Regions from separate parts of the Marinomonas maritima genome, predicted to be linked through region 2. Evidence: predicted binding sites of a transcription regulator. Region 2 holds the regulator's gene; the other holds the start of a gene.

What was found. The regulator PhoB, encoded in region 2, activates phosphate uptake and scavenging genes when phosphate is short. The targets are predictions, from matches to a motif close to TGTCATANNNNTGTCANA.
Region 1: a site for PhoB is predicted at 1,825-1,842, ahead of ugpB (sn-glycerol-3-phosphate ABC transporter substrate-binding protein UgpB). Genes of this name have one in related genera too.

What each region holds. Positions count from the first base shown of each region.
Region 1 covers NZ_JAMZEG020000001.1:163,519-167,640, forward strand. The annotation lists gene M3I01_RS00850 (ATP-binding protein) at 1-1,280, shown strand, start outside; gene M3I01_RS00855 (Hpt domain-containing protein) at 1,308-1,655, shown strand; gene ugpB (sn-glycerol-3-phosphate ABC transporter substrate-binding protein UgpB) at 1,902-3,203, shown strand; gene ugpA (sn-glycerol-3-phosphate ABC transporter permease UgpA) at 3,285-4,122, shown strand, end outside.
Region 2 covers NZ_JAMZEG020000004.1:414,729-418,850, reverse strand. The annotation lists gene M3I01_RS17090 (response regulator) at 1-138, shown strand, start outside; gene phoR (phosphate regulon sensor histidine kinase PhoR) at 191-1,534, opposite strand; gene phoB (phosphate regulon transcriptional regulator PhoB) at 1,531-2,226, opposite strand; gene ubiA (4-hydroxybenzoate octaprenyltransferase) at 2,311-3,165, opposite strand; gene M3I01_RS17070 (chorismate--pyruvate lyase family protein) at 3,162-3,722, opposite strand; gene M3I01_RS17065 (HDOD domain-containing protein) at 3,729-4,122, opposite strand, start outside.

The sequences.
Region 1 (4,122 bases), on a different contig from region 2:
TGCAAGACTTGATTGAGGAAGTGACCAACCTCTTTGTTTTAAAGGCCGAAGAAAAAGGCATTGTACTGAACTCTCCTGCGACTCCTGTTCCTGAACTAAACTTGATCGGTGATCGATTGCGCCTTAAGCAGGTGTTGGTAAATTTGATGGGCAATGCCATGAAATTTACGCAGGATGGGGAAGTTGCACTGCATATTATTGTTGAGTCGTTAGCAGATGATACGGTTATATTGCGAGTTTCTATTGTAGACACGGGCATTGGTATCTCTAAAGAAAGTCAAAAGCACCTGTTCCATCGTTTTAAGCAAGCAGATGGTTCGACAACTCGTAAATTTGGTGGGACTGGACTTGGGCTGGCAATTAGCAAAGAGATAGTGGGTGCCATGGGTGGTGACATTGGTTTAACGTCAATGGAAGGAAAAGGCTCGACATTTTGGCTTAACGTACCTTTTGCGTTCGCGCCTGGTGTGGCGCCGCCTAAAAAGATCGCTCATGAAGTAAACGTTACTTTGGTCTATCGAAATAAAACGGGGCGTGAGTATATTGGTGCATTGCTGGATTCATTTGGGGTGACTTATGACTCTTATGATAACTTAGCCAGTGCTGTTGCTGAGAGTAAGTGGACGAGTCATGCTGTGTTGGTGGATTTGGATGCATTACAGCATGCCGCTTCTTCTGATGTTTTAGCGTTTGATCGCCTTAGTCAAAAGCGGCAACTAAAACGAGTGCTCTTTCATGGTCGTACTAATGTGAACTATGATTTAGAGTCCTATACTGAATCATTAATTAAGCCCGTATTTCGTCATTCATTGCTGAATGTATTAGAAAAACTAAAGCCTTTACGTGAAGGAGATCTCAACATGGCGGTAAAAGAAGTTGAAACAACGCCTGAAGGCCGGCCAGTATTTAACGCAAAAGTATTGTTAGCAGAAGATAATCTAACCAATCAAATTGTGGCCTGCGGTTTGCTGAAGTTATATGGCGTGGAGGTCGTGGTGGCTGAAAATGGCCAAAAAGCGGTTGAGCTGGCGCAATCAACCCAGTTTGACCTAATCTTTATGGATTGTCAGATGCCAGTTATGGATGGTTACGAAGCAACGCGCACCATTCGTCAATTTGTCGATGGGAAGACGCCAGCCGATGTGGCCATTGTTGCGCTGAGCGCCAATGCCATGAAAGGGGATGAAGACGAGTGTTTTGCCGCAGGTATGAATGCCCATATTGCAAAGCCAATTTCACAAGATAAGCTGATCTCGATACTTAAAAAATGGCTTCCTTAGATAATATTATACAGAGGTTTCATTATCATGTTTGAGGTAAAGGTATTTGATAATACAGATTACGAAAGTCGGCTGGCGTGCAATCACGAATTGATGGTGTTGGTCGCCGGAGAGTTTATTAAAGAAGCTGCTGGTTTATTGGACGCTTTACAGGCTCATATGGAAGGTCAAGATTTGCATAATTTTGATCTTGTAGTGCATCGACTAAAAGGCGCCGCTTTAGAGGTGTCTGCATATCGGTTTTGTCGGTTAATTGGTGAAGTAGAAGTCTTGGTGGCACAGCGCAACAGTGACGCACTTCCGAAAAGCCTTATGGCGTTGAGGGAGGAGTTTAGGTCATTAGTGTTTGCTTTGAATCAGGAGCTCCTAATGTAGTGCTGCTATAGATGCCCAAGCATATTAAAAATTTTAATGATTACGCCTTTCGTTTTACTATCAGGTTATGGTTTTTCTGCATTTTTAGTTTCATTTCTGTTTTTATCTCCTATGTTTTCTATCTTTTTGTTTCATTTGAATTGTAATTGTATTTCAAATGAAACCTAACTATCATCAAAGTGAAACATTTGCTCTTTATAGTCGTTCTTTCTTTTCTAATAAAAACTCATTGTGAGGAACACGGAAATGCATAAATTGAAATTAGCGTCGGTGGTTGTTGGTTTGTCTATTGCTGGTTCAGCATTGGCAGCGACGGAAGTAGAATGGTGGCACGCAATGGGTGGTGCCAATGGTGAAAAAGTAAATGAAATCGCTAAAAACTTTAACGATTCTCAAGATGCGTACGAAGTAAAGCCGGTTTATAAAGGAAATTACACAGAAACCATGACGTCTGCTATTGCCGCGTTCCGAGCAAAGCAGCAGCCTGCTATCGTTCAAGTATTTGAAGTGGGTACCGCTAGCATGATGGCGGCGAAAGGCGCGATTTACCCTGTGCATCAATTGATGCGTGAATCCGGTCAACCGTTTGATGAAAGTACGTATTTAAGCGCAGTCACAGGCTATTACACCAGCAGTGAAGGCAAAATGTTGTCCATGCCGTTCAATAGCTCAACGCCTGTTTTGTACTACAACAAAGATTTATTTAAAAAAGCGGGTATTAGCCAAGCACCGAAAACGTGGCAAGATGTAGAAAGTGTTTCTAAGAAGCTTCAAGCGTCTGGTGTGACCTGTGGCTTTACCACGTCTTGGCAGTCTTGGGTTCAATTAGAAAACTTCAGTTCACGTCACAATGTACCATTTGCATCACTTGATAATGGTTTTGGCGGTTTGAAAACAGAGTTGAAGTTTAATGGTCCTCTTCAAGTGGCTCATGTTAAGAAAATGGGTGAATGGCAAAAAAGTGGTGTTTTTAGTTACTCAGGACGCACAAACGATGGCGCTGCAAAATTCTATAGCCAAGAGTGCGCTATGTTTACCGAGTCGTCTGCCGGTTATGCGGGAATCAAACGTAATGCCAAATTTGATTTTGGTGTCGCAGAGCTTCCTTATTGGGAAGGCAAAGTAAAGCAGCCTTCTAATACCATTATCGGTGGCGCTTCTTTGTGGGTTCTTCAAGGTCACACTAAAGAGGAATACAAAGGCGTTGCGTCTTTCCTAAGCTACTTGTCTCGTGCGTCTGTTCAGGCGGATTGGCATCAATTCTCTGGTTATCTGCCAATTACTCACGCGGCGTATGATTTGACCAAAGGACAAGGTTTCTACGCCGCTAATCCAGGCACAGAAACCGGTGTTGTTCAGATGACAACCGGTACGCCAACAGCGAACACGAAAGGCTTGCGTTTGGGTAACTTCGTTCAAATTCGTGGTGTGATCGATGAAGCACTTGAGTCTGTATGGAGTGGTGATGTTGATGCACAAACCGCATTAGACACAGCGGTGGAGCGTGGTAACTCTCTACTTCGTAAGTTTGAAAAAGCGAACGATTAATCCAATCAATCGCTCTTATGATGACTCATAAGGGCGATTTTTTTAGGCGTTGTTTGTCGTTTTATTTTTTTGGATACTTCTATGACGGTTACCTTCCCTCAAAAAGGCCTACCTTGGTTATTGTTACTGCCTCAGTTGGTGGTGACAGCGATTTTTTTTCTATGGCCTGCCGAACAAGCATTAGAGCAAGCGTTTTATCTAGAGGACGCCTTCGGTTTAAGTCGCGAGTTTGTTGGTTTTGAAAATTTTATCGATTTATTTACCGATCCACTGTATTACCAATCTATTTTAACCACATTATTTTTTAGTTTTTCGGTTGCCGTTGTTGGTATGTCGGTTGCGTTATTACTGGCGGTGATGGCGGATCGTATTATTCGCGGTAAGTTGGCATATCAAACCTTGTTGATTTGGCCTTACGCAGTTGCTCCTGCCTTAGCGGGTGTGCTTTGGTGGATATTATTTGATCCTAGCATGGGGCCGATTGCCTTGTGGCTAACGTCTGCTGGTGTGGATTGGAACCATTACCTTAATGGCAACCAAGCAATGATTTTGGTGGTGATTGCGTCAACATGGAAGCAAATAAGCTACAACTTCTTGTTTTTCCTAGCGGGTTTACAAGCGGTGCCTCGTTCGCTGATCGAAGCGGCGGCGATCGATGGGGCGAGTCCATTTAAACGCTTTTGGACCATTGTCTTTCCTCTTTTGTCTCCAACGACGTTTTTCCTGTTAGTCGTTAACCTCGTGTACGCCTTTTTTGAAACCTTTGGTGTGATCGATGCTACAACCAAAGGTGGCCCAGGACAAAGTACGACCACCTTGGTGTATAAAGTGTTTGATGATGGTTTTGTTGGTTTAGATCTTGGTGGCTCTGCGGCTCAATCTGTTATTTTGATGGGAATAGTCGGCCTGATGACCGTTA
Region 2 (4,122 bases):
AGGCTTAACTACTACATACAATCGGTTGCCACGACAGAGAAAAAACACGATTCCACGTTTTTGACTGTGATATTGAGTTTGATCGATCAAGACAGTGAGAAAGAAGCGTTTATAAAGCAGTTATTTGACAGTTTATAACCCCACCCTAACCCTTGTATCTCTCCCCTTAATAAGGGGAGGGGGTCATATTTTATTCTTGAGCATTTGAAGGTATTTCATTGTGGGATGTGATGGCGGGAATATTGTCCGTGCGTGTTCTACTGGCGGGAAAATGACAGGAAAAAGTGCTTCCTTGACCGGGCTCACTGCGTATTTGCAGTTTGGCGTCATGGTGTAATAAAACATGTTTTACGATTGCCAATCCAAGACCCGTGCCGCCTGTCTTTGATCCTCGACCCTTATCCACTCTGAAAAAACGCTCTGTTAAGCGTGGAATGTATCTTGGATCGATACCTAGTCCAGAATCTTTGACTGAAAAAACGCCGTTGAATTCACTCGATTCCCACTTAATCGTGATATCGCCGCCATCCGGTGAATATTTAATGGCATTGACGATAAGGTTCGAGAAGGCACTGTATAGCTCTTTATAGGAGCCGTACAGACGGGCTTCCTCAGGGATATTGACTATCAGCGTATGCTTTGCGTTCAAGATGGCTTCTGTGGCGTTGGTAACGGACTGTACTAAGTCTGAGACCCTGTGCCACTGGTTTTCTTCGCGCTTGTCGTCGCTTTCTAAACGAGACAACAGTAAGAGATCTTCAATCAGTTGCTCCATCCGTTCAGATTGCTCAGACATATTCACAATGCCTTTCTGCATGCTTTTCGGCAGACTGTCTTTAAACATGTCGAGCGTTTCTAAATAGCCTTTTATGACGGTGAGTGGCGTTTTTAATTCATGGGAGGCGTTGGCAACAAAGTCTTTGCGCATTTGTTCCAGTAAATGTAAGCGGGTCACGTCACGTACAAAAATCAGGTGATCGTTCTTATCGTACAAAGTGGTTTGAATTTCCAAATAGACGCCGTCTTTCGCTGGAGATTTGATAATCAAGGGTTCGCCAAATCGCTTTTGGCTGAAATAACGGAAAAACTCAGGACTACGGACAATATTAGTGATTACTTGGCCGCGATCTACTGGGCGCATCAGGCCAAGAAAGTGTGCTGCAGAGTTATTCCACCACTCTAAATTGCCTTGGTTGTCGGCCATGATAACGCCTTCTTTTAAGGCGGTTGTGGAGCTTTCTATTCGCGTTAGTGCTTGGCGCATACGGCGCTTGGACTTGCGCTGTTTTTTATGCAAACGATATACGGCATCAAAGACTTCGCCCCAAATGCCGCTGGCTTCTGGTGGCGCTGCGCGACCAGAATGGCGTAACCAATAATGAAATTGATACAGTTGATACAGCTGCCAGTATAAAGACCCCAATACGTACAGCAGTAAAACACCTAACAATTGCCCAATAATAAGGCCTATCACAACACAAGCCGCGAGACCTGCTAACCAAGTAATAATGGTGTTTCGCCAAATCGTTTTCATAGGGGCCTTTTTGCTGAGAAGCGGTAGCCAGTACCTCGTACTGTTTGTATCAAGGAATCGTGAGTGCTACCAATGGCTTTTCGTAAGCGACGTATATGAACATCAACCGTACGCTCTTCAACGTAGACATTGCCACCCCATACTTGATCCAACAGCTGAGCTCTTGAATAAGCACGTTCTTGGTGGGTCATCAAAAATTTTAATAAGCGATACTCTGTTGGCCCCATTTCTAATGGGCGAGTACCAATAGTGACTCGTTGGCTGATCGGATCAAGGATCAAGCCTTCTATTTCGATAGGCTCATCAACGCCTTGAGGTGTCGCTCGTCGTAATACAGCCTTGAGTCGCGCAACCAGCTCACGTGGTGAGAAAGGTTTGGTGATGTAGTCATCAGCACCTACTTCTAGACCTTGGATTTTATTGTCTTCTTCACTTTTTGCGGTCAGCATAATGACTGGAATTTCAGCGGTTGTGCTGTCTTTTTTGAGTCGGCGAGTCAGTTCAATACCGCTACCACCAGGCATCATCCAATCGACCAAAATAAGATCTGGTCGATGATCGACAATGATTTCATGGGCTTGCTGAATGTTTTCAGCTTCTAAATATTCGTAGCCCGCCATTTCGAGTGCTATAGCGATCATTTCGCGTATAGACGACTCGTCATCAATAATTAATACTTTTTTACCGGTCACAGGATTTATCCTCATCTCAGGAACGGTTTCATTAAAGCGGCCTAATGTGACAGTTTGGTTAAAATGTCACAACTTTGCCATATATTACAAAAAATAGTTTACTGTTAGGCCGATGAAAACACAGAAGCCAACGCGATTATTGTCTAAAAAAGAGCGAAAACAGGCTTGTCTATCGCGATTTTTTGCTTGTTTAAACTGCAAATAAAAGAGTACTACACAAACTAGCAAAGACACAAAATAGGGCCAACTCAGTCCTGCGAGTAAGCCAATCCATGTTAATAAGGACAGGGTTAACCCTTGCAAACAAAGAATGACGAACAAGTCGTATTCTGCAAATAATATAGCAGTAGATTTCACGCCAATTTTGAGGTCATCTGGACGATCAGTTATTGCATAATACGTATCGTATGCAATCGTCCAAAAGCAGTTTGCTACGAATAACATCCATAATTCTGGGTTGGTTAAATCACCGCCTTGCGCACTGTATGCCATAGGGATAGCCCAAGAAAAAGCCAATCCAAGAAAAAGTTGTGGCAGATGAGTGTATCGCTTCATAAAAGGGTACAGAGCAGCCAGCCCTAAGCCGACGAATGACAGCAATATGGTCTGTAAATCGGTAAACAGTACCAAAATAAAACTCAGTACGCAGAGTGCGGAAAAGAGTAAAAGGGCTTCTTTTTCTGACACACGACCAGAGGGTAAAGGCCGATTCTTTGTGCGATCAACGCTTCCATCGACTTTTCTATCGGCGTAATCATTGATTACACAACCCGCTGAACGCATGCTAAAAACGCCCAATATAAAAATGATGAGCAGATGCCACTCAGGCATGCCATCAGCGGCAAGCCATAATGCCCACAACGTCGGCCACATTAATAAAAATGAACCAATAGGGCGGTTAAATCTCGTTAATTCTGCGTAATTTTTTAGTTTACTCATAAAAATCCAAACAGCGGTTTTAGGTGGTTAATATCATCGAAGAAGGCTTCGTTCACTAATATGCCGGGTCCAAACTGATGAAATACAGAGCGTCTTGCCCATAAAGCACTTTGTTGATTGGGAAACATGCTTTTTGGCAATTGCGTTATTTCAATGCCGCTTCGAGTCAATGCTCGATGTTGAAAAAGATAGCCGCCTAAGGGCTTGTCTTTTAGATGCTTTACTTGACGCCAATGGCCTCGTAGAGATTTGGCTGGGATAATTGAGCGAGCATATATGACGGCCTTACCATCCACCTTAAGCAGTACGGTGCGAATTCGAGCCGCCTCCCTTGGGCGTAACTTGAGACACTTTCGCTCTCGAGCTGTTGGTGCCCCCCAAGCGTCCTCTATGACGTGAACCGTTAATGTGCCGAGGCTTTGTAGTTTTGCGGTCAAAGAATCGTGAGTGACCAACCAAGGCCAGAGTGTTTTAGGCACTTTAACTTTATTGATCCGATGAACAGGTGCCCATCGATAATCAAATTGCTGGGCGGCAGAGGGGTTCATTAATGTCATAAGAGGTTAAGCATTCATTTTATTAATCAAAGCGACCATTTTATGCAGCTCTGTAGATTTTTGATAAACCGCATCACGGCACGCTTCGGCCTCTTCTAGTGTCAGGCCTATTTCCTGCAGAACGGATGGCTCAATGATCCCTTCATTGCGTAACTGGAATGAGACATACAGCAGTTTTGCTAAAATGGCATGTTCGCCGTAATAGTGTGGTTTTTTGCTGTATCGGATGGCGGTCCAAATATTGTCAGGCAAGCTCCAGTAACGCAATAACCAAGAACCTAATTGTTCTTTGGTAAAGTGCAGTATCTGCATTTCAATCAGCTCAGAAGGCAAATGCGCGTTCGCTTCTTGATACCGAGACAGGATAGAAAAATGTGGTGGTAGAATAGTGCTTATGGCC